Aminivibrio sp.: one gene and its partner. The protein of the gene in region 2 interacts with the protein of the main gene of each other region in a pairwise test. Links are inferred from orthologs where the notes say so. Each region holds a gene or a part of one and is shown on either strand. Other genes may lie near its edges.

Evidence for each region.
Region 1: the proteins of rlmN (region 2) and ftsZ interact in binary tests that used the Escherichia coli proteins (3 or more experiments, as listed by UniProt). The link is inferred for Aminivibrio sp. from one-to-one orthologs.

What each region holds. Positions count from the first base shown.
Region 1 is NZ_JAESIH010000037.1:29,418-44,765, forward strand. What follows is about bases 798-3,691. They hold ftsZ (cell division protein FtsZ), read left to right. Parts: upstream 798-1,615; coding sequence 1,616-2,767; downstream 2,768-3,691. Other genes in these bases: ftsA (cell division protein FtsA), read left to right, coding at 798-1,583; JMJ95_RS04430 (SPOR domain-containing protein), read left to right, coding at 2,955-3,638; JMJ95_RS04435 (molybdopterin molybdotransferase MoeA), read left to right, coding at 3,668-3,691. In the rest of the region: JMJ95_RS04415 (hypothetical protein), read left to right, coding at 1-269; more of ftsA, read left to right, coding at 270-797; more of JMJ95_RS04435, read left to right, coding at 3,692-4,897; JMJ95_RS04440 (substrate-binding domain-containing protein), read left to right, coding at 4,885-6,813; GTP 3',8-cyclase MoaA, read left to right, coding at 6,801-7,817; cyclic pyranopterin monophosphate synthase MoaC, read left to right, coding at 7,821-8,354; JMJ95_RS04455 (MogA/MoaB family molybdenum cofactor biosynthesis protein), read left to right, coding at 8,341-9,156; RNase adapter RapZ, read left to right, coding at 9,205-10,092; uridine diphosphate-N-acetylglucosamine-binding protein YvcK, read left to right, coding at 10,095-11,216; DNA-binding protein WhiA, read left to right, coding at 11,222-12,148; pgk (phosphoglycerate kinase), read left to right, coding at 12,179-13,372; tpiA (triose-phosphate isomerase), read left to right, coding at 13,399-14,178; rsfS (ribosome silencing factor), read right to left, coding at 14,530-14,886; JMJ95_RS04490 (LCP family protein), read right to left, coding at 14,934-15,348. UniProt on the Escherichia coli protein: Essential cell division protein that forms a contractile ring structure (Z ring) at the future cell division site. The regulation of the ring assembly controls the timing and the location of cell division.
Region 2 is NZ_JAESIH010000047.1:62,247-77,687, reverse strand. The notes cover bases 6,279-9,265. They hold rlmN (23S rRNA (adenine(2503)-C(2))-methyltransferase RlmN), read right to left. Parts: upstream 8,296-9,265; coding sequence 7,261-8,295; downstream 6,279-7,260. Other genes in these bases: JMJ95_RS07130 (diguanylate cyclase), read right to left, coding at 8,398-9,265; JMJ95_RS07140 (ferrous iron transport protein A), read right to left, coding at 6,974-7,231; JMJ95_RS07145 (ferrous iron transporter B), read right to left, coding at 6,279-6,981. In the rest of the region: JMJ95_RS07175 (tripartite tricarboxylate transporter substrate binding protein), read left to right, coding at 1-47; JMJ95_RS07170 (tripartite tricarboxylate transporter TctB family protein), read left to right, coding at 160-687; JMJ95_RS07165 (tripartite tricarboxylate transporter permease), read left to right, coding at 700-2,193; JMJ95_RS07160 (tripartite tricarboxylate transporter substrate binding protein), read left to right, coding at 2,260-3,255; JMJ95_RS07155 (TIM barrel protein), read left to right, coding at 3,510-4,340; JMJ95_RS07150 (IclR family transcriptional regulator), read right to left, coding at 4,379-5,125; more of JMJ95_RS07145, read right to left, coding at 5,242-6,278; more of JMJ95_RS07130, read right to left, coding at 9,266-10,509; JMJ95_RS07125 (DUF6305 family protein), read left to right, coding at 10,683-11,234; JMJ95_RS07120 (SLC13 family permease), read left to right, coding at 11,253-12,542; JMJ95_RS07115 (hypothetical protein), read left to right, coding at 12,555-12,698; JMJ95_RS07110 (succinylglutamate desuccinylase/aspartoacylase family protein), read left to right, coding at 12,712-13,845; ggt (gamma-glutamyltransferase), read left to right, coding at 13,965-15,441.

The DNA of each region.
Region 1 (15,348 bases), on a different replicon or contig from region 2:
GCGGCTGGATGTCTCATACTCGTGAAGTGGAAATTTCCAGAAGAGAAGGAAACTACCTTCTCCGTCTGAATCTGAATAACAGGGACAGGACCGTGCGGATCCTCATCCGGGGTGACCAGGCACGGTGGAAAGAAATATCCTCCGCCGTCTCGCAGATTCTTCACCAGTTACAATTTTCCGGTGGAGACCTTATAATAGATACCACTTACACCGACAGAATCATTGTCCGTAATGTGGCCGGCGGCGGTCAGGAAGGGAGCGGGAGATAAGTGTACAAAGAGCCGGAAATTCTCGTCGGGCTGGACCTCGGCACGAGCAAAATCGCCGTTGTAGTGGCGGAAAGAGATTCCCGTTTCCAGGAAGCTCAGATAATCGGTGTCGGGTTCGCTCCGTCTCAGGGAATACGAAAAGGCCTGATCATTAACCTGGAACAGGCGGTCCGCTCTGTACGCCAAGCGGTAAAGGACGCGGAAAACATGGTGGGTTTCGAAATTTCGGAAGCTACCGTCTCGTTCAGCGGCATAGACGTGGCATCAGTAACGTCCAGGGGAATGATCTCCCTGGGCAGGACTCCCCGCCAGGTATCCATCTCGGATGTGGAAAGAGTTATCGAAGCGGCCCAGAGTGAGCTTTCCATTCCTTCAAACAGGGTTACCCTTCATACCATTCCGGTAAAATATTCCATTGACGGAAATTCGGGAATTGACGACCCTCTCGGCATGACGGGGATCCGGCTTGAAATGGAACTGCAGTCGGTAATAATTCCCACAACGGTGGTCCAGAATATAATAAACTGTGTCGAAACCGCCGGGGTGGAGGTTAACGGACTGGTCATCAAATCCCTTGCCAGTGCCCTCGGGGCACTGACCGACGAAGAAACGAGGGCTGGGGTTATTTCTCTTTGTATAGGCGGCGGAACCACGGGTGTCGCCCTCTATACAGACGGCCGCCCGGTCAAGCTGTCCATCATCCCCATCGGCGGGGATCATATAACCAATGACCTGGCCTACGTGATGAAAATTCCCATAAGCAAGGCGGAGGAGATCAAGAAAATGGTCTCTCTTTCCCCTGATGACGAAGAGCAGGAACTGGACGTCGACGTCAGAGGAAGAACAAAAACCTTCAACGTTCACGAAGCCTCCGAAGTGGTAAACTGCAGGCTGGAGGAGCTTTTCGGGGAACATGTACTCCACCAGCTTTCCGAATACACGATGCATATATTCCCAGCAGGGGTCGTTCTTTCGGGGGGCGTGGCCAAAACGCCGGGAATCGAACTATTCGCTTCCGAGCTTCTTAATCTTCCCGTCCGGATCGCCGAACCCCTTGACATGTACCAGATGCCTCCGGGAAGGAATGACTGTGAATATACTACAGCAGCGGGGATCGTGCGGTATATGACCAGCAAGGAAAGAAATCCGTACCGTTTCATCGAGACCCCCGTGTCCCAGCTTCGCTCAGGCTCTTCCATTATTTCGCCGGGGCTTACAGGGACAAAACAGCCCAGAAAACAGGGCAGTTCCCAGGGTGAAGGACTTCGTGGTCTTATGGAATACCTGAAAAAATCTGTCAAAGAGCTTTTCTAGAGCCGCATTCCGCAATTGGGGAGGACAAGAAAATGGAACACGTATTTCAGGTTAATGATACTCCGAGACCCCACCGGGAGGAAATCAAGGTCATCGGCGTCGGCGGCGGCGGCGGAAACGCCCTGAATCACATCATCAGGAGCGGAGTGTCAGGAGTCCACTTTATCTCCGCCAATACAGACGTGGGAGCTCTTCAGCTTTCCCAGGCCACGACGAAAATAACTCTTGGAGAAAAGCTGACCAAGGGACTGGGAGCGGGCTCCGACCCCGAAGTGGGGTTGAACAGCGCAAAGGAATCTATTGACAAGATACGGGAAGTGGTCACGGGAGCCGACATGGTGTTTCTTACCGCAGGCATGGGAGGCGGCACCGGAACCGGAGCGTCGCCCATCATCGCGGAAGTAGCGAAAGAAGCGGGAGCGCTCGTTGTCGCTGTTGTTACCTTTCCCTTCTCCTTCGAGATGAACCGCCGGAGAAAACAGGCCATGACGGGTATAGCCACCCTCAAGGAAAAAGTGGACGCCCTTCTCGTGGTCGAAAATGACCGCCTTCTTGAACTGACTGACGAAAAAACAAAGCATGCCGATGCCTACCGTCTCGCAGACGAAGTTCTCCGTCAGGCAGTTCAGGGGGTTACCGACCTTATTCTGAAACCCAGCCTTATCAATGTGGACTTTGCCGACGTGAGGACAGTGATGCAGAACGCAGGGTCCGCCATCATGGGGATCGGCTCGGGAGAAGGGGAGAACCGGGCGGAAATCGCCGCGAAGACCGCGATTAAGTCTCCGCTCATGTCCATCCCCATGAAGGGCGCGAAAGGAATTCTCTTTAATATTACAGGAGGGTCGGATCTCGGGATTCATGAAATCCGAAAAGCGGCACAGATCATCACGGAAACGGCGGATGAAGATGCGATCGTCATTTGGGGTCACACGGTCTCCGAGGAAATGTCCGACAAAATACAGATAACGGTCATCGCTACCGGTTTTTCCTCGGAAAAGGAAAGAAAGACGGTCACCAATTTTCCCAAGACAGCCCCGAAGACGAAAACTGCCGGAGTAGTGCTCGAGGAAACTGAAGTGCTCCCGGCCCAGGATGAAGACCTGTTTACCATGAGCGGAGTCCCGAAGAACCCTTACGATATTCCGTCAATCCTCCGCAAAAGCCGGAAGAACGGGAAATAACCCCGTTTTCTGTACAATCCTTTTAATGGATTCCTCTGACCGGAATATCCTGTTCGTTCAAACATGCTGAAGGCAGGAGTCTTGAAAAGGATTCCTGCCTTTTGTTTCGGGATTGTTGTTTCTCAGGAACAGGCGAAGTTCGGACTTTTTCTGTTCCAGCCGCTCTACAGGCAAAGGAGGGATTTGAATGTCCACGAGAGAGAGCAGAAGACTCAAGGAAAAACGCTCCATGATTCCTTTCGGGGATATCATGCTCCCGGTCATCGGCCTGGTGGCTGTCGGGCTTCTGATAGTAGGCGTGAAACTTTTTTTCCTGTCGGGACCCAAAACACCAGGGTATTCACCCGTTGCTCCCACGGTGCCGGCAGCTGCACGACAGGAAACACCACAACAACCTTCTTCGCGCGGCAAGGCGGCGACACCTTCCCGGCCCCCTGCCACCGATAACCAGGCCGTTCTGGCTGCTCCCGTAGGATCCAGCCGGCCTGTCGTCTTCGTTCCGGAAGGAGCCGGAACGAAGAGTTCCCCGGTGGCGGCGCCTCCTTCGGCCCAGCCAGCGCCGAAGGCTCCTCCCGCATCTTCGTCCAAACCTTCCGCAAAGCAGCCTGCAGTCCAGAGCCCGGCACCTTCGGCCGCCAAGAGCAGATGGGGGGTTCAAATCGGCTCATTCACCGCACGGGAGGGGGCAGAAACGGTCAGGCAGCAGGCAGCCAAGGCCGGTTTTTCTTCTGTCATCACAGCGGCCCTGGTCAATGGAAAAACTTACTTCAGAGTCACTGTGCCTGCAGGAAACGACAGAAAGGCAGCGGACAATCTGGCCGATAAACTGACAAAAGCCGGATTTCCGGTATTCGTCGTCGGCATGCGCTGACCCTGATCGCCCAAGGAGCATAATTTATCGTGGCCGGTTTTGTCGAAGCCCTCACCCCAAGAGAAACAGCGCTTGATCATGTTTCAGCCGTCCTTCGCTTTCCCTGGAAGGGGGAGGAGGTTCCCGTGCCTGTGGAATCCTGTTCCGGCCGGATTAGCAGACCTTTGATCGCGGACGAGAACTTTCCGCCCTTCCCGAGAAGCACCAGGGACGGGTATGCCGTCGTAAGCGCCGACTGTCTTGGCGCCGCCCCCGGCAGCCCCGCCTACCTGACCCTTGCAGGTGAAATACCCATGGGCTCTGCTCCTTCCCTTTCAATCCGCAGGGGAGAGTGCGCCCTTATTCATACCGGGGGTATCCTGCCCGACGGAGCGGATGCTGTCGTGATGGTGGAGGATACGGAAAACGCCGGAAACTGGATAGAGGTGAAAAAGGCCGTCCAAAGGGCGGAAAATACCGTCCAGGCGGGCGAAGAGTTTTCTGTTGGGGATACCCTGCTGAAAGCCGGGCAGAAGCTTGACTTCAGAACTGCCGGTCTTCTTGCAATGGCCGGCGTCAGAGAGGCCGCCACGGCAAGGCTGACGGTGGGAATAATCAGCACGGGAGACGAGATAGCGCCTCCCGAAACAGTCACGCTTCCTGCAGGCAAGGTTAGAGACGTGAATGCCTCCATGCTCTCGGCCCTCCTCATCGGAGAAGGCCACTCCGTCAGGAATTACGGAATAGCTGAAGACACGAGAGACGCTCTCGCCGCTTTCGTCAGGGAGGCACTCCGTGAATGCGACGTGGTCGCGATCAGCGGCGGCTCATCGGTCAGCATGAGAGATCATTGCTCGTCCATTCTCGAAGACCTTCCTCCTCCGGGACTTCTGGTCAGGGGGATTCTCATGTCACCCGGCAAACCTACCCTGATTGCGGGTACGGAGGATAACAGAAAACTTGTACTCGGCCTTCCGGGACACCCTTTTTCATGTTTCATTTCGGCGTACACAGTCCTTATCCCCCTTCTGAACGCTCTTCTCCTGGGGAAACCGGCGGGACCGTGGAAGCGGGTTCTCGTTCCGGTACAGGAACCGGTGTTCGGTCATACAGGTATCGAAGAATTTATCCCCTGCGTTCTGAGAAACGGCAGAGCCTTCCCCTTTCCCGTAAAATCCTCTTTTTCGAAAGCTCTGGCCGAGGCGGACGGATTGTTCAGGCTTTCCGCATCCCATGAAACCATCAGACAGGGGGAGGAGGCGGAAATTTGGCTCTGGTAGAAAAGGAAACGATGCATATCAGCCTTTCGAAAGCGTGGGAAATACTCAAGAGAAAATGCCGACAGCTCCCCGGGGAGACTGTCTCGGTTCACGAATCCCTGGGACGAACCCTTGCGGAGGACGTGACCGCAAGCAGAAACGTTCCCCATTACAATGCGTCGGCCATGGACGGCTATGCCCTTTCATCGGTCCTGACGGCCGGCGCCACCCCTTCGTCTCCCGTATTTCTTCCTTCGGGAGAATACGAATGGGTTAATACGGGGAGCGAGGTATCTCCCCGTTTCGACAGTGTTGTGATGATCGAGGACACCACTCTTGACAAAACGACTGGAACCCTTACGGTCGTCTCATCCCTCGTGGCGGGAGAAAACGTCCGCCCCCTCGGAGAGGACGTTTTTCTCGGACAGGTCATCGCCAGGGAAGGCGACAGGGTGACGCCCGCCCTCTGTTCCCTCCTGGCGACCGCGGGAGTGAAAAACCTCAGGACACTGGCCTTGCCGAAAAGTCTCTACATCCCGACCGGTGATGAAATCATTCCGCTGGAAGAATGGCTTGATCTGGAAAACCCTCCCCCGGGAAAGGTGGGGGAGAGCAATTCCATGCTGGTCAAGGGCTATTTCCGAAACTGGGGTTTTTCTGTGGAAATCGCCCCATGTATCCCCGACGACCCGGATATTTTACTGACCTTCCTCGAGGAAAAAAGAAAAACGTATGATCTTATCCTCATCGGGGCAGGTTCTGCAAAGGGTGAGCGGGATCACACCTTTTCCGTACTGCAGAGCCTTGGACAACCTCTCTTCAGGTGGCTTCTCATGAAGCCGGGCCGGCCGGCCTCGGTGGCCGATCTGGGCGGATGCCTCGCCGTCAACCTGCCGGGCTTTCCCATGTCCAACGCAGTCATTCTCTGGTCCGTTGTTTTCCCTGTCCTCCAGCTGCTTCACTGCGGGAAGTTCGACGAAAAGACCATCCTTCCTGCTGCAATTGGGGCGACCGGAACCGAAGAAGTTACCCTGCTTTCATCCTATTCATCATCCTACGGGAAAGAAGAATGGGTGCGTTTCAAGTGCGTGGAAATCGACGGCGAAAAAAAAGCCTACGCCCTTCCGTCAGGTGCCGGTGCCCTGTGGTCTCTTTCCGAAACCGACGGGCTTTCTCTCCTCCCCCTGGAAACAGCGGAAAGATCGAAGGGCTCAACGGTGAACCTCTGGCTCCTCAGAGATATCAGGTGGAAGGAAAGAATTCTGTTTCAGGGTTCCAATGACCCGGCGTTCGAGAGAATTGCTACCTTCGTCAAAAAAAAGGGCGGAGAGGTGATCTTTCGTTCAGTGGGCAGTCTCGGAGGGCTTGCCGCCCTCTCGCGGAGAGAGTGCCACACTGCCGCATGTCATTTGCTCGACACGGAAACAGGTGACTACAACACGTCCTACATTGAAAGAATGTTCGGACCGCAGGCTGATGCTCTCCTTGCCCGCCGTCCCGTGTTCTACCGGCAGCAGGGCATCATGGTGCGGAAGGGAAACCCCAAGGGAATCCGCTCCGTTTCCGATCTCGGGAGAGAAGATGTGGTGATGGTGAACCGTCAGCCCGGTGCAGGCACGAGAGTCCTTCTCGATTTTCTTTTCCGTATGGAGAATATCGACCCCGGGAATGTGCGCGGCTACGAAAACTGCAGCACCACCCATTTCGACGCTGGGAACAAGGTCCTGAGAGGGTTCGCCGACGCAGCGGCGGGAATAAAATCTGTCGCCGACGCTCTCGGCCTTGATTTTCTTCCTCTTGCGGAGGAACCTTACGAACTCGTTTATTTTAGGAGCATGGAGAACCACCCGGGAATAGCCGCTCTTCTGGAGTCGCTGTGTGATGAAGGATGGAGAGCCATGGTGGACCGCATGGGAGGTTACAGATGGCCGGAATAATTCAGGATTCTTTCGGACGGGTGCTTGATTACGTCCGGATTTCGATAACGGACAGGTGCAATTTCCGCTGCATTTACTGCATGCCCGCCGACGGCATTGAATGGATACCCCACGGGAACATTCTCTCCTACGAGGATTTGCTTTTTCTGTGCCGCGCACTGACGGACCTCGGCGTCCGAAAAATACGGTTCACCGGGGGGGAACCCTTCGTGAGAAAAGGTTTCGTACCCTTTCTTGAATCGGTGAAAGAGGCCTATCCCAACCTCAGGATAGCAGTCACGACAAACGGTTCTCTTCTGGAAAAATGGGCTGAAAGAATCGCCCGTCTCGGCCTCGATTCGCTGAACGTAAGCCTTGATACGCTGGATCATGCCAAATTTCTCGAAACCACCAGGACAGGAGATCTGGAGAGAGTCCTCCGGGGGATCGATGCCGTCAGGCAGTCCGGCGGTGTTCCTCTCAAGCTGAATTCGGTTGTCATGCGGAACTTCAACCTCGACGAGATACCGGCCCTGGTAGGGTTCGCAGCGGAAAAGGGGGCAACCATCAGGTTTATTGAATTCATGCCGCTGGACAAGGATGTATGGTCCCAGTCCCAGTTTGTTCCCGCAGAGGAAATTCTTTCCCGGCTTCCGGACCCGGCACTGTGGAGGAGCTGCCCCCCGAGGGACAACAGGTCGGAAATATGCGGTCCCTCACGGTATTTTCAAAACAGCGCCACCGGACGGATGGTGGGCATCATTTCCGCTGTTTCAGACCATTTCTGCCATCTCTGCAACCGCCTCAGAGTGACGTCTACCGGCGTCATGCGCCCTTGTCTTTTCGGCAACTTCGGCTTTTCCCTGTTTGAAGCCCTTCGCGGCAAGGATTCCGAAGCGCTGCGGGAGGGAATTATGAAGGCCGTTTCAAGAAAACCCCAAAGAGGAGAGACAGGCATTCCTTCACCGGAAGAGGGGCGGAATTCTCTTCAGGAAGAACGGCACATGTCCCAGATCGGAGGATAACCCATGACGAATGACGGATCATTCAGGCAGGACCAACCTTCCTTTTCCCATCTTGACGACGAGGGAAGACCTCGGATGGTTGATGTGAGCTGGAAGCCGGAAACTCTTCGTACCGCTTCGGCTGAAGGTTGGATAATCCTTGACCGGGCAGTGTGCGAACAGCTGGCTGCCGACGGATATTCCAAAAAGGGAGATGTCCTCAAAATTGCGGAGACCGCAGGCATCATGGCGGTGAAAAAAACACCGGAACTCATTCCCCTCTGCCACGGCATCCGTATAGAAAGAGCGGAAGTGCAATGTCTCTTCATGGAAGAAAGGGGCCGGATCAGGATCACCTGTACCGTCGCTGCGAGGGACGTCACGGGTGTCGAAATGGAAGCCCTCACGGGCGTGTCCGTTGCCGCTCTCACGGTGTATGATATGTGCAAGGGCGTTTCCAAGAACATGGTCATCGAAGGAATCCGCCTTCTGAAAAAAACAGGCGGAAAGAGCGGCACCTACATCGCGGAGGGGATGGACGGCAATGCGGATTCTTGAAATACTGGAAAAGGAACGGGGAGAACTCTTCGTCCATACTCTCTGCTATGTCGGCATCAATGCGACAGGGAGAACATCATTCAACGGATCGGAGAAAGACCTCTTCCTCCTTCCTCCGGGCGGTTTCCCATCTCTTCCCGACGGCTCGGCCGGCTTCGTCCTGTCCGTCGGCGAATTCCCCGAAGAGTTCTTCTTTTCCGCCGGTGAAGCGCTTTTTCGGGCTGTACCATCCTCCATGCCCTTTCCGATGCTTCGGGGAGAGAGGGGCGGTTTTCTTACCGTTTCATTGCGGGCCATTTTTCTCCAGCCGCTCAGAACGGGCGTTCTGACTGTAAGCGACAAGGGGAGCCGGGGAGAAAGAGAGGACACGTCAGGTCCAGCCCTGGTCGAACGGCTGAGGGGAATCGGCTGCGACACGACCGAAACGGCTGTCGTTCCCGACGAACATGAATCTATTGTGACGGTCTTGAAAGACTGGGCCGACTCCAAAGACCTCCACCTGATACTGTGCACCGGGGGAACCGGTTTTTCCCGAAGAGACGTCACCCCCGAGGCCCTGGAGGCTGTCGCCGGAAGAAAGGTCCCCGGAATAGGAGAGGCGATGCGGCTGGCTTCCCTCAGGATAACGCCGAAAGCCATACTGAGCAGAGGCAACGCCGTCATCCGGGGGGAGACCCTCATAATATCCCTCCCTGGAAGCGCAAAGGCCGCCACGGAATGTTTCGACGCCGTAGCGGCGGCACTGAGACACGGCGTTGAAATTCTCAGGGGCTGGGATGGAGAATGCGGGTCTCCTTCATAAGAAAACGATCCTTCAGGTTTCCTGAAGAAGGGGAACGGAGGCAGTTTCATGGACAGTGAATTCCAGGGCGTGAAAAAATGCGTCATTCTCACAGGAATGTCCGGCGCGGGAAAATCGACAGCCCTGAAGGTACTTGAAGACCAGGGAATGTTCGCCATCGACAATATACCCCCGGCGCTGCTATCCCAGCTGATGGTCATCCTGGGGAAGCACCGTGCGGCAGTGAGAAACGGTGTGGCGGCCGTTGTGGACGTACGGGGCGACACCCTTCTCGACGATTTTCCGGCGGCAGTCACGGCTCTGAAGACCCAGATCCCTGAGGTCAGGATTCTTTTCCTCGACGCTTCGGATAAGGCTTTGCTTGCCCGTTTCGAAGCGACCCGGCGGCGACACCCTCTGCATGATGAAGGCACTTTTCTTGACGGTATTTCCAGGGAACGAATCCGGCTGAAGCCGATTCTTGAACTTTCCGACACGGTTCTGGACACCTCGGGCCTTTCTCTTCCCCACATCAGGAAAAAACTCCTTTCCGAAGTGTGCGGTCCCTCTTCCCAGGACTTTCTCATTTTTACCTCCTTCGGCTTCAAGTACGGACCTCCTGCGGACTGCGACTTCCTCTTCGATGTCCGTTTCCTATCCAACCCTTACTATGTGCCGGAACTCCAGAATCTCTCCGGACAGGACAGGAAAGTCCAGGATCACATCTGGAATTCCGGAGAAGCTGAGGAATTCTGGAAAAGACTTGTTTCTTTTCTCGAGCACGTGATTCCGTTGTATCTCGGTACGGGGAAGTCCCACCTTCACATCGGGGTAGGCTGTACGGGAGGCCGCCACAGGTCGGTAGCCGTTGCCGAAAGACTTGCCGCCCATTTCAGGCATTACGGCAGTACATGCTCCCTACGGCACAGGGATATCTCCAGAGAACAGGGCTGGTGATCATGAACAGCATACTGGCCTACATCCTCGGATTAGTGACGGCCCTGATTATGGCCGTTCTGCTGCGCTTCAGGGAACGGTCGGAATTTCCCTCATTCTACGGCTCATCGAGAAAAAAAAAGGCTGCCATTTCAAGGGCCGTGGAATACAGGCTCTCCATGGGCCCCTATGTGGCAGCCCTCGGCGGCGGAACGGGCCTTTCAACCCTCCTGCGAGGACTCAAGAGCTTTACCAGGAATATCGTTGCGGTCGTCACCGTCACCGATGAGGGAGGAAGCTCGGGAAGGCTGCGGGAGGAATGGGGAGTCCTTCCGCCTGGAGATGTCAGGAACTGCATCGTGGCGCTGGCTGAAAACGACAGCGCCCTGAGGCGTCTTCTCGATTTCCGTTTCGACAGGGGGGCCCTTGCCGGTCACAGCCTTGGAAACCTCATGCTTCTGGCCATATCGGAGCAGTATGGTGACTTCCGCCGGGCGGTCGAAGAGATGAACAATCTTCTCGCCATACGGGGAAGAGTCCTCCCCGTGACAACGGAGGCCGTATCTCTCGTCGCTGAAACCGCAGGTGGGGAGAGAATCAGGGGGGAACTTTCCATTTCCGAGCACGGGAGCGAGATCAGGAAAATCTGGCTCGAGCCCCTCGATGCCCGTCCTGTCGCTGACGTTCTGAGGGCCATTGAGGAAGCGGAAATAATCGCCCTTGGACCGGGAAGCCTTTTCACCAGCGTCATCCCGAACCTCCTCGTTTCAAAGGTAGCGGAACGACTGAGAAACACCGCCGTCCCGAAGGTGTACATCTGCAATCTCATGACCCAGCCGGGGGAGACGGACGGCTTTTCTCTTGCCGATCACGTCGGGTGGATAGCGTCAACCATGGGCATACCCCCTGATTATGTCATCGCCAATACCGGCAAAATTCCTCCCCATATCATGGAAAAGTACGGAAAGGAGGGAGCGGTTCCCCTTGTGGCAACTGACAGGGACAGGGAAAAACTGGAAGACATGGGTTGCCTTCTCCTTGAAGGCAATTTCGTGCAGATCATCGACGGTTCCCTTCTCAGGCATGACGGACAGGCCCTCTCCCATCTCCTGATCCGTCTTTGCCGTGAACTGAAAGAGGATTGATCTCCTTGGCCAACCTCAATATCGGGAAGACGCTGTCTTCTTTCATGTGGGATGAATGGCTGACAGCCCCGCCGAAGAACAGGGCAGAGGCCGTCAGGGAAATCCGCGGCATACTCCAGGGAATGGCCGCTTCCGGAGGCAGTGAAAGCGAGTTACGGCTTTCAAGCGGCAGACTGTGGATTTTCCGCAGACTGATCAGGCTGTGGGGAGAAGGGGAACTTGGCTTCATCCACGATTTCCCATCCCTCCTGAACATTCCCCGATCCCTCAAGGGGAAGGTATTTCTCCGCCTTCCTGAAAGGCTCACATTTCTGCGCCACGACCGGACGGAGGAGATGGCGGGCTTCGACAGGAAGCGGCCTGACTGGCTTCGCGGACTGTGGGGAAGCTGCGGAGCCCTCTACATACCCAGAAGCGGCTATTACCTAAGTTTCAGGATTCCCTCCAGGGAAACGGAACACACTGCGGCCGCCATGCTGAAAAAATGCGGCTTCTCTTTCGGCCGGAGGTATATACAGGGCAAGCATGAAATCACCCTCCGCAACCAGGAGGAAATCGTCACCCTCCTCGCGGGTTTCGGCCTTGTGAAAACGTCGCTCCGCATGGAGGAAAAGGCCATTGTCCGTTCCATGAGAAACAGAGCCAATATGCTGGTAAACTGCGACTCTTCGAATATCCGCAAGTCCCTCGATGCCGCCACGAAGCAGCTTGAAATCGCCCGGGCAGCTGTTTCGGCACCCGGCTTCGAATCCCTGCCGGAAGTGCTCAAAAATCTTGTAAAATCAAGGGTCGCCAATCCAAGCGTGACCCTCGAGGAACTGGGCAAAATGCAGTCTCCTCCCATCAGTAAAAGTACAGTTCTGTACCGCTGGAAAAAACTCGAACAGGTAATGGGTCCAGCTTCAGTGAGCGGCAAAAGGAACACAAAATGAACACCAGATAACGAAGGAGGAAGATATTCCATGAAACTGCGTGTTTTTTCTCACCAAGATGTTGCAGAAAAAAAAGTATTGCTCCGGGTCGATTTCAACGTTCCTCTCAAAAACGGAGAAGTAGGGGACATCACGAGGATTCTGGCTCACAGAGATACCATTTCAGCGCTTCTGAAAGCAAACGCCAGGGTAGCACTCTGCTCTCACCTCGGCAGGCCGAAGGGAAAAAGAGTGGCTGAAATGTCCCTCTCCCACGTTGCGCCCGTAGCGGAAAAGGTGCTGAATCATCCTGTGAGTTTCTGCGGCGAGTGCATCGGACCGGAGGTAGAAACAGCCCTTGCCTCCCTTGCGCCTGGAACCCTTCTGCTGCTGGAAAACCTCCGGTATCATCCGGAAGAACAGGAGAACGACGCCAAGTTCGCCAAATCCCTGTCGGCCCCCTTTGACGTCTTCGTCATGGACGCCTTCAGCGCCTCCCACAGGGCAGACGCCTCCACGAGCGCCATCATGGACATTCTTCCCTCCTTTGCCGGTTTTCTGCTCGAAAGGGAGGTCAACATGCTCACGGCAGTGATCGAGAATCCGAAAAAACCCTTTGTTCTCATCCTCGGGGGTGCGAAAGTCTCCGACAAAATCGGGGTGGTGGAGCATCTCATGGACAAGGCGACGTCGATCCTTATCGGTGGAGGTATGGCCTTTACTTTTCTGAAGGCCGGCGGAGCCAATATCGGGCGGTCCCTTTTCGAGGCCGAGAAGGTCGATTTTGCTCTTGAAATGATGGAAAAAGCCGCCCGGAGGGGTGTCGAAATACTCCTTCCCGTCGACGTGGTCGCCGGCGCTTCCCTCGACATGACCCAGGGAGAGCGGATCGTTCCTGCCGACGAGATTCCTGAGGGACTCATGGGACTCGACATTGGTCCGAAGACGGCGGAGCTCTTCGCTGCAAGGGCGGAGGCAGCCAAAACAGTTCTCTGGAACGGTCCCATGGGGGTATTCGAAAATCCACTCTTTGCCGGGGGAACTCGGATTGTGTCGAAAGGTGTCGCCAAGTGCACAAAAAACGGCGGTCTTACGGTTGTCGGCGGAGGTGATACCGCTTCCGCGGCGAAACAGCTCGGATTCGACCAGGAAGTATCCCATGTGTCCACCGGCGGGGGAGCGAGTCTTGAATTCTGCGAAGGCAGACAGCTTCCAGGAATACTACCGCTGCTGGCGGACAAGTAAAAAATTATTTCACGAGGAGACCGGACATGAAAAAAATCTATCTCTACGGAAACTGGAAGATGAACATGCTCCCCGAAGAGGGGGAGGCATTTTGCCGTTCCCTGGCGGACCGGATAAGCGGAAGCATGCTGTATGGAAGCGATCTCGTGCACATCTGCCTTTTCCCCCCCTACCTGACGATCCCGTCCGTCCTGAAGGCACTCACGGAAGTCCCCGTATCGACAGGGGCCCAGGATGGTTATTTCGAGGACAGAGGAGCGTTCACCGGTGCCGTGTCCATGGATATGGTCCGATCCGCCGGCTGCTCTCACGTCCTCGTGGGTCATAGTGAACGTCGTCACATATTTGGAGAAAGCGATGAAATCGTGGCAAAAAAACTCAGGAAGGCCCTGGACGTAGGCCTGAAGGCTGTCCTTTGTTTTGGGGAAACCCTCGAGGAACGGGAAGACGGGGAAACGATCCAGGTGGTACAAAATCAGCTTCGTTCAGCCTTTCAGTCCGTACCTGGGGAACATGCCCAGGACCTCATCCTTGCCTACGAACCGGTTTGGGCTATCGGAACGGGGAAAAACGCAAGCCCTGATGACGCCCAAGATGTCTGTGCCTTTGCGGCAAAACTGGCCTTTGAGGCTTTCGGCGGCGGGTCACGGATTCCTGTGCTGTACGGAGGAAGCGTCAAGGATTCGAATGCGGGGGATCTTCTTTCAAGGCCTGATATTCACGGTGCGCTGGTGGGCGGTGCGTCCCTGAAAGTGGACTCTTTTTTGGCCATTTACGAAAACTACAGAAAAATCTCTGAAGGATAAAGCATCGGCCCGGAAATCCATACAACGTAACATAAGATATATTATAGGACATTATCTTCTTCGATAAAAACGCACCCCCGGGAAAAATCCGGCGGCCCGGCAATCCGCACCCCAGCGGAAATGTCGCCGGGGACGGGACCGCTTGGGCCGGGGGTGCAGATTGCCGGGGAGTGACAACGGCTCAAACGAGTCCCGCGGATCCCTGCGTTCGCCCGTGTCGGTTTCTCCTCCCCTCAGGGGATAATCTCTTCACCCCTGCTGGGGAGGGCGCCTTCACCTTATGCGCCCGGCAATCCCCTCCCTAGGGGTGAAAAATGTGCGGAGGGAGGGCGACTGCGTTTGGTTGTTATTTCAGTCTTCGTAGGTAAAGTGAAAGGTCGGTGCGTCTCCCCACAGTTTTTCCAGCTTGTAATGGTCTCTTCCGGCCCTGCTGAAGATATGAACCACCACGTCGCCCGCATCTATAAGACGCCACCGGGAACTGTCATATCCTTCCACCGTGGACTGGAGACCTTTTGAATGTAATGCCTCGAGAGCCGCATCCCTGAGGGTGCCCATATGGATTTCAGAATTGGCCGTGACAAGTACGAATGTATCCGAAATGGCGGCCGCTCCCTCCATATCCATGGCCACGATATCGAGCCCCCTTTTGTCAGCAAGGGCGTTGTACAGGTATTCAAATTCCCTGAGACGGTTTCCGTTTTTCAATCTTTCACCTTCTCCTTTTTGTTTATGCAGACGATGTTTGTCCTGCCTTACTGACGGGCAAGGCCGCCAAGCCGCTGCAGCACTTTTTCGCTGTCCTTCCCGATGATGATTGTAACATGGGGCACGGCGGAACTCTTTGAAATAAGGTTCCTGCCCACACCCGCTATTTCTCCGAGTGCCTGGGCTGTCTTCTGGACCGCCTCGGCCCCTTTTTCAGGTACCTGGATACTGGTCGTCCGGTAATCAAAATGTTTTGCGTTCCCTATGTGCACCACGTCGACGCCGATTTTCTGGAGCGCTGTGGCGACTTCCTTTCCGAGTCCTGACACACCTGCCCCGTTGAGCACGGAAATAGGTGTGGTCACCGATGCTATAAGGGATTCGACATCAACGGCCCTGTCCGGAGAGGAAACTTGCTGCCCCATCGGATCCTGGCCGCCGGAAGAGGTTTCCCCGGTCTGT
Region 2 (15,441 bases):
CGAAAAAATCACCCGCCGAGTTCAACATCCCCGAACCGAAAAAATAGTGTCCGGTCGTGTATAATCGGGGATGGACCGGAACCCACGTTCCGGTCCATCCCCTCTTGATATTGGAGACAGGGATCGGGCAGCCGCAACGGAAGGACGTGAATCACAGAGATGGAAGAATCCAGGGAATTTTTGGCTGAAGGATCGGCAGAAGAACCGGGCGGAACCGTGAAGGATCTCTCGAAATACGTTCCCGAGGCGCGCAGAAAGCCCGGCGAACTTGGCATAGCCGTCATAATGTTTCTCATCGGCGCTCTCGGATATTACTTCGCCCTCGACATGACGAGCGGGAAATACTCATCTCCCTCGGTGTTTCCGAAGCTCGCCTCCACGTTGATCATGGTGTGCTCCGCCGTAAATTTCTTTAAAGCGCTGCGGAGGGAAAAGCCCGATGCGGCGGCGACCCTGGCCGGGTATCTTCTTCCCGTTGACGTGGTGGTCGTGATGGTGTTGCTCGTGGCGTACTGCTTTGCGCTGCCAAGGCTCCATTTCGTGGCTTCATCCTATGCTTTCATGGTCATCGGCATGGTGTATCTTCAGAGAGGGAAGAACATCGTCCGGGCGCTCCTGATATCAGCGCTCTCCCTCGCGGTCCTGGTGGCGGTCTTCCGTTACCTGTTCCTGGTCATACTGCCCTAAGGAGGCCCGGATATGGAACAAAACCTTCAGTATTTTCTCATTCCTTTCCTGAACTGGGAGATGATGATGCTCATCTGGGTGGGCGTGTTTGCCGGAATCTGGGTCGGCGCCATTCCGGGACTTTCCGTGACCATGGCCGCGTCCCTGCTGATCTCCTTCACTTTTTCGTGGGACATGAACAGTGCCCTCGCCCTGATTTGCGGCGTGTTCGTCGGCGGCGTCTACGGCGGCTCCATCACCGCCATCCTGCTCAACATCCCGGGGGCGCCTGCGGCGATAGCCACGGGTATCGAGGGGTATCCTCTCGCACAGAGGGGTGAGGCCGGCAAAGCCATAGGGCTCTGCACCACCGTTTCCGTGTTCGCCAGCTTCGTCGGTATTATTGTCCTCTCCGTGGCGGCGCCGGTGGTCGCCAATTTCTCCCTCAAGTTCTCACCCAGAGACTTTTTCCTGCTGGCGGTGATGGGCATACTGCTCATCGGCAGCATCGGCGGGGGAGACCCCATCAAGGGAATTACCGCCGGAGCGCTGGGCGTGCTCCTGAGCATGGTCGGCATGGATCCTTCCACGGGGGAGTTGCGGTATACCTTCGGCAATATCTACCTCATGGCGGGAATCAGCTTTGTTACGGCCATGATCGGACTTTTCGGCGTCTCCGAGGCCCTGACCCAGTTCAGGAATGCGGGGAAGAAGTCGCCGAAGCAGAACCTTGACAGGGTCATCCCGGACTGGGGCACATTCCTGAAGTATCTGCCCCTGTCCATCCGGTCGTCCCTTCTCGGCGTGTTCATCGGTGCTCTTCCCGGAACCGGCGGAGACGTTGCCGCCCTGCTGGCCTACGACCAGGCCAAGCGGACCGTCAAGCATCCCTCCCGTCCCTTCGGCACAGGGGCCTACGAGGGCATCGTGGCCCCCGAGACGGCCAACAAGGGAGCCATCGGCGGCGCCTTCATCCCCATGCTGACCCTGGGAATCCCCGGCGACGCCGTTACGGCAATCATCATAGGCGCCCTCTATATCCACGGTCTCAAGCCGGGCCCCATGCTCATGATAGAGACCCCCCACCTCTTCTGGATGATCGTGAGTTGCCTGTCCATCGCAAGCGTGGCCCTTATGGTCCTGGGCCTCGTGAGCATCAAGCCCTTCGCCAGGATCATCGAAATTCCCAAGGAGATCATCATGCCGGTGGTGATCATCCTCTCGGTCATCGGAACCTATGCCATCCAGAACAGCGTGGTGGATATCTTCTACATGATCGGCTTCGGCATCATCGGCTATTTCATGAGGCTCTACGGATATGCCACCGGCCCCATGGTCCTCGGGCTGATCCTGGGGCCCATGCTTGACGCCAACTACAGAAGGGCCATGCAGGGAGCGGAGAACCAGCTTCTGCCCTTCCTCGAGGGCTTCGTCACCAATCCCATCAGCCTCTTCCTGACTCTGGCCATAGTTTTTCTGATCCTGTCCCAGACGTCCTTCTACAGGAAATGGAGAGGTTTGAAATAGTTTTTTCCTGCCAGGGAAGAGAGAGAACCAAAAGATGAATAAAAATAATACGAGGAGGAATGTTTTATGAGAAAACTCAGTATTGCGCTGCTGACGGTATGTGTGTTGGCGGGGGCCGCTTTCGGGGCCTACCCGGAAAAGAACATCCAGGGGTACATCATGTGGGGCGCCGGAGGCGCTCTGGATAACGTGTCCCGGGCCATCGTCCCCATCGTCCAGGAGCATCTCGGAAAGACCATCATACTGCAGAACCGCACAGGCGCCACGGGAGCCATCGCCACCACCTTTGTGGCCAACCAGCCCGCCGACGGTTACAGCATTCTCTTCGGCGCCGAGAACCCGAACCTCTACAAGGTCACCGGCCTTTCCCAGATCGACTATGACCAGTTCGAGCCCGTCTTCCTCATGATGGCCAACGTGGGCGTAGTCATTGTCTCCAAGGATTCCCCCTACACCTCGTACAAAGAGCTCATCGAGGCCGCCGCATCCGGCAAGACCATCACCATGGGCTCCACCGGCCCCGGAGGGTTGCCCTACGTGGCCACCACCATGATCGAGAAGATCCACGGCGTGAAGTTCAACAAGATGCAGTTTGACGGCGAAGGCCCCTGCATCACCGCCCTCATGGGCGGCCATATTGATGCGGTGGCCGTCGGCCTTCTCGCCGCCGCCAATTTCATCCACTCGGGGAATGTCAGGGGACTCGCCATGATCTCCTCGGAGAGGATCGAGAGCGTCGCTTCCGTGCCGGCGGTGACGGAAGTCTACGAAGAGTACAGGCCCTACCTTCCCTGGGGTGCCTTCTTCGGCGCCTTCGTGAGGAAGGGAACCCCCGCCGAGGCTCTTGACGTTCTCCGGTCCGCCTTTACCAAGGCGTTCCAGGACCCTAGGTTCGACGAGTTCGCGAAGACCATGGGCGGCGTGAAGCTCGGCATCTCAGGCGACGAGGCGAAGAAATACATAAAGCAGAACCAGTCCGTCGCCGCATGGCTCCTCTACGACGCCGGCGGGGCGAAATTCTCCCCCGAGGAGTTCGGCATCGAAAGACCCCAAGGCAAGTAAAGACCCGTTCCAGGGTAAACGTACTTTCGGCCCGCCCCCCTGTGGGGCGGGTTTTTTCTTTTCGTGTCCGAAAAAACATCCCTTCGGCACCGGACATATTGACAAATTCTTTTCTACTCTTTATTGTGGAATCATTTCCTAGAGGCGGATTACGTTTCCATTCAGCGGAAAATTTGATTTGCCGGAACGGCCATCCGCTCCCGGGAGGGCGTTTAGTGCCCAGACATCACTTACGAGGAAGGGGTATGATGTTCATGAAGTTCCAGTTTTCCCTTGCGCAGCTCACCGTTCTGAATACGTCTCCGGCGGAGATTGCGTCCATGGCGGCGGACTGCGGGTATGATTTCGTGAGCATGAGGCAGATTTACATGGGGCTTCCCGGGGAACCGGATTACGACCTGGCAAAGAACCGGGCCTTGATGGAGGAGACGAAACGGGTCTTTGCCGATACAGGCATCAGGCTCCTGGACATCGAACTCGCCAGGGTGTTCGAAAATATGGACGTGAAGAAGTACGAACCCGCCATGGAAACAGCTGCGGAACTCGGGGGAAAGCACGTCATCAGCAGTATCTGGACGCCGGAGAGGGAGTATTACATCGAAAGGTTCGCCGAGATCTGCGACCTTGCGAAACAGTACAACCTGACGGTGGACCTTGAATACGTCCCCATCGCTTCGGTGAAAACTCTGGCGGGCGCGGTCGATGTCCTCAGGACTGTGAACCGTTCCAATGCCGGTCTCTTGGTGGACATTCATCACTTCCACAGGGCCCAGGACGACGTGGCTGAGCTGGAGAAGCTTCCTGCTGAGTGGTTCCATTTCGGCCATCTCTGCGACGCTCCGTGCGAGATTCCGGCGGACAGGGACGAGATGACAAGAATCCTCAGGGAGGAACGGTCCTACGTGGGCGAAGGAGGAATCGACGTGGCCTCGATAATGAACGCCATGCCCCCCATGCCCTATTCCATTGAGCTTCCCAACCTGAAGAAAGTGGCGGAGTTCGGGTACAAAGAACATGCCCGCCGGTGCCTTGAGACTGCGAAGGCCTACTGCGCCGGGCGGGGGGTAACGGGTAGAAAAGCATAGAAAGAAAAGATCCCCTCCGGTCCGGAGGGGATCTTTTCTTATCCTATCTGCTGGGAGATCTCCCGGCACATCCGCTGGATTTCGGGGATGAGAGACAGGGCTGTCTCCTCCGTAAAGCGGGATGCCGGCCCGGCGAGGGAGAAGGAGAAAAGAACCTCTCCCTTCCTGTTGAAGATGGGTACCGCCATGGAAAGGATGCCCTCCTCCCGTTCGCCCCAGCTCATGGCATAGCCGAGGGTCCTGATCTCGGTCAGGTTTTTTCTCAAGTCCTCCCCGTTGGAGAGAGTAGTGGCTGTAATGGGGTGGACTTTCATGGTTTCCCTTTCAATCGCTTCCTCGCCCAGAAAGGCCAGGAGGGCTTTCCCTCCCGCTCCCGCCCAGAGAGGCGCCCGGTCGCCCACCCTCATGACGCACCTCATGGTGAGCAGGCTTTCCACGTGTTCGTAGCAGACCCGTTCCTCACCCTCGACGCCGTAGAGGGAGACGGCTTCCTTTGTGCTGTCCCGGATGATCTTCATGTAGGGGTAGATGATCTGCTGGGGCTTGAAGTTTGCCTTGGCGATGCTCCCGAGGATATAGAGCTGGTTGCCGAGGGAGTAGGTCCTGTCGTCGTGACGTGTGAGAATGTCAAGCCTTTCCAGCGTGCCTGCCAGCCGAAGGGTCGTCGTGACGGGGAGCCCGATTCTTTCCGCGATTTCGCTGAGCGTCAGCTTGTAGTCGTCCCTCGTGAAGGCCTTGAGAATGTGAAACGCCCGTTCTACGGACCGCACGGAGTCTTCTTTCATGGTGAAACCGCCCTTTCCTGCTTCGAGTCGTTATTCCGCTTTTTCCGCTCAGCGGATATTTCAATCATAATGGAACGAACCTCAAAGGGGAAGGCTCTCTTCCCGGCAAAAATAGCCTAGACGCTCAGTGAAAGGAGCAGCCTCACGGATATTCCGGCGATGAGCGCGGAGGCTATCATGATTCCCATGGATGCCGCCATCCGTTTTCCTCCCAGTTCCCTCCACAGGACGATAAAGGTGGCGATGCAGGGGAATGTCATGGAAAGGGTAATGGTGGCCACCACGAGCTGAGCCGGTGAAAGACCCAGGGTTGCCAGCATTCCCACGGCCACGTCCTTTCTCAGGATTCCGAGGAGGATGGGCCCGGCCGCTTTAGTCGGCAGGCCGAGAAGGCCGGAAAAAACGGGTGCGAGCAGGCGGGAGAGAAGGTCGGTGATCCCCGCAGCGTCCATCAGGCTGATCAGCAGAATGCCTCCGAGGACCAGGGGAACGGCCTCCAGGAAGAAACCGCTGATCCGTATCCAGAGCTTGAGCCCCATGGCCTTCGGGGACGGTATCCGGTAAGGGGGAATCTCCACGATGAGCTCCGGGCTGAAGCCGGGAAGGAGAGAATGGAGAATTCTCCCCAGGAGAAGCCAGGATACAAGAAGGGTGCCGTAGACCATGGCGACCCATTTCATCCCTATTCCCCCAAGGGCGCCGATGATCATGGCCTGGAGTCCGGCACAGGGTATGGCAACGGAAATCAGGGTCGCGGCGATGAACCGCTCCCGCCGGGAGTCCAGGACTCTCGTGGCGAGGATGCCCGGGACGTTGCATCCGAACCCCAGGAGGGAGGGAACGATGGCGAAACCGTGGAGTCCCATCCTGTGGAGGAGGGCGTCGAAGATGACCGCGAGCCGCGGCAGGTAGCCGAAATCCTCCAGGAAGCTGAGGACGGCGTAAAAGGAAAGGACATAGGGGAGCACCATGACCACGGGAACGTACAGTCCCGTGGTGAGCATGCCGAAACTCTGCTCGAAGTCAACGTGTCCGTCCACCAGCCTGCCGACGATGATGTCATGAAGGAAGCCCGTTCCGCCGAAAAAGCCTGAGACGTAATTCACCACAGGAAGCCAGTATCTTTCGAAGAGGGGAGCGAGGATGCCGTCGATGAGGCCTTCCCCGGCGTACCGGATGGCGATGAAGCTCGAGGTGATGACCGCTACGCCGATGACGAGCCCCCAGAAGGAGTTGACCGAGGCGTCCTCGAGCTTGTCCAGGAAGGTGTGATGGCGGTGCCGCACTTTCTGGACCTGTTCCGTAACCGCCCCTATGGCCGCCCACCGTTCCTCTTTCGTGGAAGGAACCTCCCGGCCCGGAGAGGCTTCGCGCAGGCGGTCGAGAAGCCGGCTGATCCCTTCTCCCGAGACGGCCACGGTGGAGACCACCGGAACGCCGAGCAGCTTTTCCAGCAGGGCAGGGTCGATGTCGATCCCCTTGTGCCGGGCTTCGTCCACCATGTTGAGGGCGATAACCACGGGAAGCCTGCGCTCCATGATCTGGAAGGCGAGGAAGAGGTTTCGTTCCAGGGCCGTAGCATCGAGGACCAACACCACGGCGTGGCATCCTTCGGCCACCATCCTTTCGGCCACCTCTTCAGCTTCGTTGGTGGGAGTGAGGGTGTAGGCCCCGGGGACGTCGATGACTCTCCAGACATCGTCTCCCCGGCGGAGCCATCCTTCCAGAAAGCCTACCGTGGTCCCAGGATAGTTGGAAGAAACGGCATGAACTCCGGTGATCCTTGTGAAGAGGGCACTTTTCCCCACGTTGGGGTTCCCCACGAGGAGCAGTTTTTTCGCTGTTGTCTCACTCATGGCGCCTGGCGGCTCCTGCGGAAGAAGCGAGGGGAACGACGAGCACTGAAGAGGAAATCTTCCACCCGATGGCTATCTGTCTGCCGTCGAGCTGGAGGGTCACAGGACCGTGAAAGGGCATTCCGGACACTTTTCCCACCACCTTGCCGACCCGGAGACCCAGGGCTTCGAGGCGTTCGGCGCAGCCGTCCTTTACCGGCATCTCCACAATGCGGCCGAAGGCGCCGTTGGGGAGGTCTCTCAGGGCCACTGCGGGACCTCCCGGATGACTGGGAGGGGTCAATTCGCCGATTCCCTCCTTCGAAGCTGGCCGCAGGCCGCATTGATATCCGTTCCCTTTTCCCGCCGGATCTCGTTTTCGATCCCGAGCCGGGTGAGAACCGCGGCGAAGGCCTTGATTCTTTCGGGAGCGGACCGCTGGTACACGTCCTTCACCGGGTTGTAGGGGATGAGGTTCACGTACACGCCGAGGCCCGACAGGAGGGCCGCCGTTTCATAGGCAAGCTCCGTCTCGTCGTTCACCTTCTGGATCATGACGTACTCCAGAGTGATCCTCTCCCCGGTCTTCTGCTGGTATGTTCTGAGGGCGTCCACCAATAGGCCGAGGGGATACTTTCTGTTCACGGGCATGATCTTGCTCCGGAGCGCGTCGTTGGGCGCATGGAGCGAGACCGAAAGACGGACCGGCAGGGGAAATTCCGCCAGGTCGAGGATACCCGGCACGATACCGGAGGTGGAGATGGTGATGTGCCGTGCCCCCATGTTTCGCATCTTCGGGGAATTCAGAATGGAAATGGCCTTGAAGACTGCCCGGGTGTTCAGGAAAGGTTCTCCCATTCCCATGAAGACAATATTGCCGATGTTGGTGCCGAGGCGTTTCTCCATGGCGAGAAGCTGCCCCGTGATCTCTCCTGCCGTGAGATCCCGGCGGAAGCCCGACTGCCCGGTGGCGCAGAAGGCACAGTTCAGAGGGCACCCCACCTGGCTGGAAAGGCAGGCCGTGATATGGTTGCCGTTGGCGAGGAGCACCGATTCGATTCTCTCTCCGTCGTAGAGCTGCCAGAGGAATTTCCTGGTGCCGTCCTTCGACGTTTCCTCCTTAACCGGAATGGGGGGGAGGATCAACAGGTCATAAACAAGCTTGTCCCTCAGATCCTTCGAAAGGTTAGTCATTTCGTGGACGTTGAAGACTTTTTTGTCGTAAATCCACCGGCATAACTGGTCCGCCCGATATTTCGGGAGGCCCCATTTTTCCGTGCAGACGTCGATCCATTCTTCATAGGATAGATCAAGGGCGTGTACCGGTTCGCTCATTGTGTGCCTCCTGGTTGCATTTCGGGGAAAATCCCCCTTGAAATAACAATGTATAATGTCATGAAGTCCGGTCGTGTGTCAATGGTAAAAGAGCGGGGAGCGTCAGGAGATACTTTCCTCCCATTCGTGGAAATTGAGGATAAACCGGGCGAACTCCTCAGCCCAGTACGGGTCGAACTGGCTTCCCGCACACCGGCGGAGTTCCGCCGCCGCAGCCGACGGCGACTTCGGGTCCCTGTACGTCTTGTCTCCGGTCATGGCCTCGTAGGCGTCCACCACGGCCATGATCCGCGCACCCTCCGGAAGGGTTTCTCCGCCTTCGCCTTCAGGATATCCTGCCCCGTTCCACCAGCGGTGGTGCAGCAGAATATCCTCCCTCAGGTCCGCCATGTCCGGGAAGAGTGAAACGAGATACGCCCCTCTTTCGGGGTGACGTTTTATCACCTCGTATTCCTCCTCCGTGAGGGGACCGGGCTTGTCGAAAATCTCCCTGGGGATCGCGGTAAACCCGAGGTCGTGATTCCGGGCGAGTCGTACGAGATAGTCCCGCTTTTCAGCGGGAAATTCGGGACGGGAGGCGGCGAAGATTTCCATGAGAGCGGCGCATGCGGCCATGTGCCTGTCCCTGGAGTCCTTCCGGACGAGGGCAATCCTTTCCGAGAGGTATTCCAGGACATCCTTTCTGGAAGACGCCCTGTGGGTCTGCTTGAAGGCGTACATCCCCTTGTCCGCCTCCTGGACAAGGGTTTCGACAGAATGACCGTCCTTCACTCCCGTAGCGACCCCCCATGCGATGTTGAGAGGGAGGGCCCCGTCGTTGGCCCGGTACTCCCTGATGTTTGAAGCCAGTTTTTCCTTGAAGCGCCTTCCGGCCTCCCCGTTTTCGTCTTGGGGCAGCAGGACTGCAAATTCATCCCCCCCGATGCGGGCGACGATGTCGCTTTTCCTGACGCTTTTCCGCAAAACATCCGCCGCAGCCCTGAGGAGACCGTCTCCAGCCTTGTGTCCCAGGGTGTCGTTCACCAGTTTGAGGCCGTTCACGTCGCACATCGCCACCGTGACTGGGTCGAACCGCCCCGTTCCGAAGCGGATAAGGGCGTCGTCGAAAAAGGCCCGGTTGTACAGCCCCGTCAGTTCGTCGTGGAAGGATCTGAACTCCAGTTCTTCCGTTTTGCTCTTCAATGAATTCGCCATGGCGTTGAAAGCCTGCCCCAGTTTTTTCATCTCAAGGGGGGCTTTCTCCAGCATCTGCGGATCAAGGGGAGAGAATTTTCCGTCCCCTGTCCTTTCCACTGCTTCGAGAAGAAGGGAGAGCGAGGAGTTCACCTTACGGTAAAGCGCAGCGGAGATCAGGAAGGAGGCAGCCATAAGGAGAATCGATATTCCACCGAAATAGGCCAGGCCGGTGAGGTAGGGAGCGAGAAATTCTCGGAATTCCATGCGGACTGCCAGGGTCATTCCGTATTCAGGAAGACTCGTGCTTTTCGCGAGCCACCTTTTGCCGTCGCTTCTCCTATACAGGGCAAGTCCTCCTTGCGGCGTTCCCAAGCGCGATGCTTCCTCCCGGGATATGCCGTAGCTTTCAAACACCGAGTCGTCGCCCGAGGGATCGAAAAGCAGAAAACTGCCTGTGCTGCGAAAGGGGGTGGTCATGAGAGCGGTAAGAATCGTGTCGAGGGAGATCGATCCGAACACCAGGCCCTGAAAACCGTCATCTCCCATAAGAGGAACGGAAATGACGACCACGGAACGACCGGAGCTTCGGCTGGTGATTATTCCGGTGATATATTCCCGTCCTTCCGCCGCGGCGATAAAGTATGGCCTGTCGGCGACGGAAATCCCCGTATTTCCAGGACCCTCCATGTCGCTGTGAACCAGGGGGAAGCCTGACGTATTCACGTAAGAAAGGGATTCGAAATTGGCATTGGACCTTTCAAAAGACGAAAAATCATCGTATATGCCGACAAGATCCCGCGCATTGACCGAGGAGAGGCGGGAAATTGACCGGACGGTGTTCTGGTGGAAGACGAACCACTTTCTGATGAAATCAGCCTGCATGCCGAGGGCCTGTGCCATGTCCCGCTCCGTATGCAGCCAGGAGTCCCGGAAACTGAGTATCCCGATGAGAACGGGGAAAAGGACCATAGCCCCTGCGAGCAGAACCAAAAAGAACCCCAGCATTCCCTTGACGCTCCTGAAGTTGACGGAAAGCATAAAAACCTCCTTTTGACGATGGAGCTTCGCCCAGAATAGTACCACAGAATGCAGTATTTCCGTTTATGCCGAAAAGAATGATAAGAAATATGGACATAAAACTGTAAAAGGGTACACTTTATCCAGAATCTAAAGATGTATCTATCCGTTGACAGACAGAAGGAGGAATCGACATGAAAAGAATGATTATTGCGCTGACGGCGCTCCTGGTACTTTCGGCGGCGGGGGCCGCCTTCGCGGCGGACGTGGTGCTCACCTCGGCGGGGCAGAGCCCCGACGTCATGATGGTAAGGGTGGTCCTTCGGAAGATGAAGATCGATGCAGACAGCGAGCCCCTGCTGAAGGCCGATGCGCTGGCCGGCTGGAAGGTCCTGGTGGCTGTGGTGGGAGGCAGCTCCAAGGGCCTCGGCGCCGCCGGAATCAACAAGGACCAGGAAGTGGAGCGGGTGACCTCGCTGCTGAAGGCTGCAAAGGACCAGGGAGTGAAGGTCCTCGTCATGCATATCGGCGGAGAAGGCCGCAGAGGCACTCTTTCCGATGCCTTCATCGAGACCGCAGTGCCCTGGGGAGACAGGATCATCGTCGTGGACGGAGGCAACAAAGACGGTATCTTCGAGAAGCTGACGGAGGGGAAAAACGTGAAGATCCTCACCGCTCCCAACGTAAACGGAATAAGCGTTCCCCTCGGGGAAACCCTTTCGGAGTGGGGAATTTCCGCCAGGTAGGCGGACGGTACTCCCGCCATGGACTGGTTCTTTCCTGAAGGGTTGTATGCACTGGCGATGGTGGGGAGCTTTGTCTTTGGGGCATTTGCCCTGAAGCTCCCCATTGCCGTCGCCCTTGGAGCCGCCGCCGCAGTGGGAGCCCTTGCCGCGGGGGAGGGGTTCCCCGTCAGGCATTTCGTGGAGGGAACCTTCGGCTATCTCGATACCATTCTCATCATCGCCACGGCCATGATTTTCATGAAGTCCGTCCAGAAGACGGGTCTTCTCGAAAGCCTGGCCGCGTGGGTTATCCGCACGTTCAGAAACAGGCCCCTCCTCCTCAGCCTCGGACTTATGGTCATCATCATGGTTCCCGGCATGATCACCGGGTCCTCCACCGCAGCGGTGCTCACCACAGGCGCCCTTGTCGCCCCCGTCCTGATCAAGCTCGGCGTCCCCGCAGTGAAGACTGCGGCCGCCATCGCCATGGGGGCCATCTACGGGATGATAGCTCCTCCGGTGAACGTGCCCGCCATGATCATAGGCGGCGGCATCGACATGCCCTACGTGGGTTTCGCCCTCCCTCTTCTTGTCTGTACCGTTCCCCTGGCGATCTTTTCCTCTCTTGTGCTTGTCTATCCTCACCTGAAAAAGGGTGCCGGGGATGAAAACGCCCTCGAGGAAGAACTGCGCCGGATGGAGGCCGTCCCCCTTTCCTTCAGACTCGTTTTCCCGGTGATTCTGCTCACCGTCCTCATGACGGGAGAGCAGTTCCTTCCGGGAATCTGGCCCTCCCTCGGTATGCCGGTGAATTTTCTTCTTGCGGCCCTGTCCGCTTTTTTCACCGGAAGACGGCTGAATTTTCTCGAAGCCTCCCGGGAGGCCGTCAATGATGCCGTTCCCGTGCTCGGAATCCTGATGGGGGTGGGAATGTTCATCCAGATAATGACCCTTACCGGCGTCCAGGGGTTCATCGTGGTGTCGGTCCTCGCCCTGCCTGCCTGGCTCATGTACCTCGGCATGGCCGCATCGATTCCCCTTTTCGGAGCGGTCTCGGCTTTCGGAGCGGCATCTGTCCTCGGGGTTCCCTTTCTTCTCGCCCTGCTCGGAAAGAATGAAATCATGGTGGGTTCGGCGCTCAGCCTTCTTGCGGGCCTCGGCGACCTCATGCCCCCCACGGCCCTGGCAGGCATTTTCGCCGCCCAGGTCGTCGGCGAGGAAAATTATTTCAAGGTGCTGAAGTTCTGCATCGTACCGGCGGTGGTCACCGCCGGGTGGGCCATTGTGGTGATCCTCAACGCGAACGCCATCATGGGCCTGCTGCCTTAGGAGGAAAAGGCCATGACATATGTTTATCGAGCTATCGTCCTCTTCATTCTTCTCCTGGTAGTGAGCTGCCAGTTTCGGGAGAAGGACTTCTGGAAACAGGCCACCGCGGCACTTGTGGTCATTCCGCTGGTCCTCCGCCTGCTGATGATAAAGTAGGGAGGAAAGGAAGATGAAGCTGAAAGGATCCCCCTTCACAGCAGCGCTCCTTCTCGCCCTGGCTCTCGGCCTCTCGGCTCTCGCCGCGGTGGAGTTCCGGGCCATGTGGGCCGATGATCTCTTTGTTCCCGCCCCGGGCTTTGAGAAACATATGCTCTCGGAATGGTCCGAAGGCATCAGGGGCACACCGGCGGATACTCCCGTCTACATCCAGGAAGGAGCACAGCCCGGCGGTACCGTGCTGATCCTCGGGGGCACCCACCCCACCGAACCGGCGTCCATGATGACAGCAACCCTGTTTCTCGAACGGGCGAAAGTCACGAAGGGCCGGCTGGTCGTCATTCCCCAGGCGAATATCATGGGTTTCACCCACAACTCTCCGCAGGAAGCCCATCCCCGGAGCATCTCCTTCACCACCGCCGACGGGAGCAGGCGGACGTTCCGCTTCGGATCCCGCCTGACCAACACCGTCCTCGAATGGCCGGCCCCCGACATCTACATTCATCCTGCCTCGGGACAGCAGCTTCCCGGCAAAGAGCGGGGGAACCTCAACCGGTGCTATCCCGGCGTCCCGGACGGTTCGCTTACTGAACGCCTTGCATATGCCCTAACTGAGCTTGTCCGGAGGGAAAAGGCCGACCTTTCCGTCGACCTTCACGAGGCCTCCCCCGAATACCCGGTGGTGAACGCCATCGTGGCCCATGAACGAAGCATGGAGCTTGCCGCCATGACCGCCATGGACCTGGAAGGGAAGGGGATCCCCATCCGGCTTGAGCCTTCGCCGAAGAACCTGCGGGGGCTGACCCACCGGGAGTGGGGCGATTACACCGAAACCATGCCGATCCTCATGGAAACGGGAAACCCTGTCCAGGGAAGGCTCCGGGGAAAGACGGACGAACGGCTCGCTCTCACCGGGGTCGACAAGGCCTATGTCAAGGCGTTTGAACTGGGGAGGCTGTACATTCCCTACGACGGAAAACAAACCATGGAGTACAGGGTGGGACGACACGCCGAATCCATCCTTTCCCTCCTCGAGAACCTCGACATCCTGTTCGAGGAGAGGGGGGTCTCCGTCGAAGGAATTCCCCGTCTCGCCGATCTCGAGGAAAAGGGTGTGGGATTTTTCCTGGCCTCTGCAAAACAGTAAAGATTTTTCCGGTATAATGGAAGGTGAGGTGATTCCCGGAAAAATCACTGAACGGACAGGCGACAGGATTTTCCTTACGGAGAACCATGAACACACAACATTACAGGGAGGTGTTTTATGTGAGAAAAAGAATTATTGCACCGGCAGTTCTTGCGCTGTTCCTGGTGGCAGGGTCCGCCTTTGCTGCGGACGTGAAGGAAGTCTACTCGGGAAACGGCATGGTGTCCTCGGCCCATGAACTTGCGTCGAAGGCCGGCGTGGAGATTCTGCAGAAGGGCGGTAACGCCATCGATGCGGCCATCGCCACAATGCTCGCCCTCAACGTGGTGGAGCCCAATGCCTCCGGCATCGGCGGCGGCGGATTTTCCACCATCCGGTTCGCCAAGACCGGCGAGGTGGTGGAGCTGGACTACCGTGAAGTGGCTCCCCTGTCCGCAACGAAGGACATGTACGCTTCCGAGGCTTCGAAAAAAGCCAAGGAATCGGTCCTCGGCGGCAAGGCGGTCGGCGTACCCGGCATCGTGAAGGGTATCTTCACCGCCCTTGACACGTACGGCACCATGTCCTTCGCCGAAGTGGCCGCTCCGGCAATCCGGCTGGCAGAGGAGGGCTTCGAGGTTCATCCCATGCAGACTCAGATTATCACCGATGAATTCGAGAAGCTGAGCAAATACAGCCCGGACAGCGTATTCCTTCCCGGCGGTCTTCCGGCGGAGACCGGCTCCATCCTGAAGCAACCTGAACTTGCCAAGGCCTTCAGGCTTCTGGCAAGCGACGGGCCGGACGCCTTCTACAACGGCCCTATCGGTGAAGCCCTTGTGGCGGCAGTGAACCGGACCGGCGGCGCAATGTCCATGGAAGACCTGAAGAACTACAAGGTCATCGTCCAGAAACCCGTTCACGGCACTTACCGGGGCTACTCCATCTATTCCACTCCCCCGGCATCCAGCGGCGGCACCCACATCGTCCAGCTCCTCAACATCATGGAGAACTTCCCCGTGAAGGCCATGAAGCACAATTCCCCGGACTACCTTCACCATCTCGCCGAGGCCATGAAGATGGTCTTCGCCGACCGGCAGAAGTACATGGCCGACACGGCCTTCGCCAATGTTCCCCTTGCGGGCCTTGTGAGCAAGGAATACGCGAAGGAGCTCGCGGGGAAAATCCGCCGGTATGAGGTCCTGAAAGACGTTCCCGCCGGCGACCCCTGGCCCTACAACGACGCGGTGAAGAAAGCCTATCTCGGCGGCGGCGGAAACCAGCACATTTCCACCAGCTCCTTCTCCGTAGTGGATGCCGAGGGCAACATCGTGGCCTCCACGAACACGGTGAACTACTTTTTCGGATCCGGCGTGGTCGTTCCCGAGTTCGGTTTCGTCCTGAACAACGAAATGGACGACTTCTCCCAGGATCCCAACAGCGTCAACGCTCCCGAACCCGGGAAAAGACCCCTTTCTTCCATGTCTCCCACCATCGTTCTCGATCCTCAGGGGCGTCCCTTCATGACCATCGGGGCGGCCGGGGCCATGCGCATCATCACAGCGGTGAGCCAGATCGTCATGAATGTGGTTGACTTCGGCATGTCCATGGACCAGG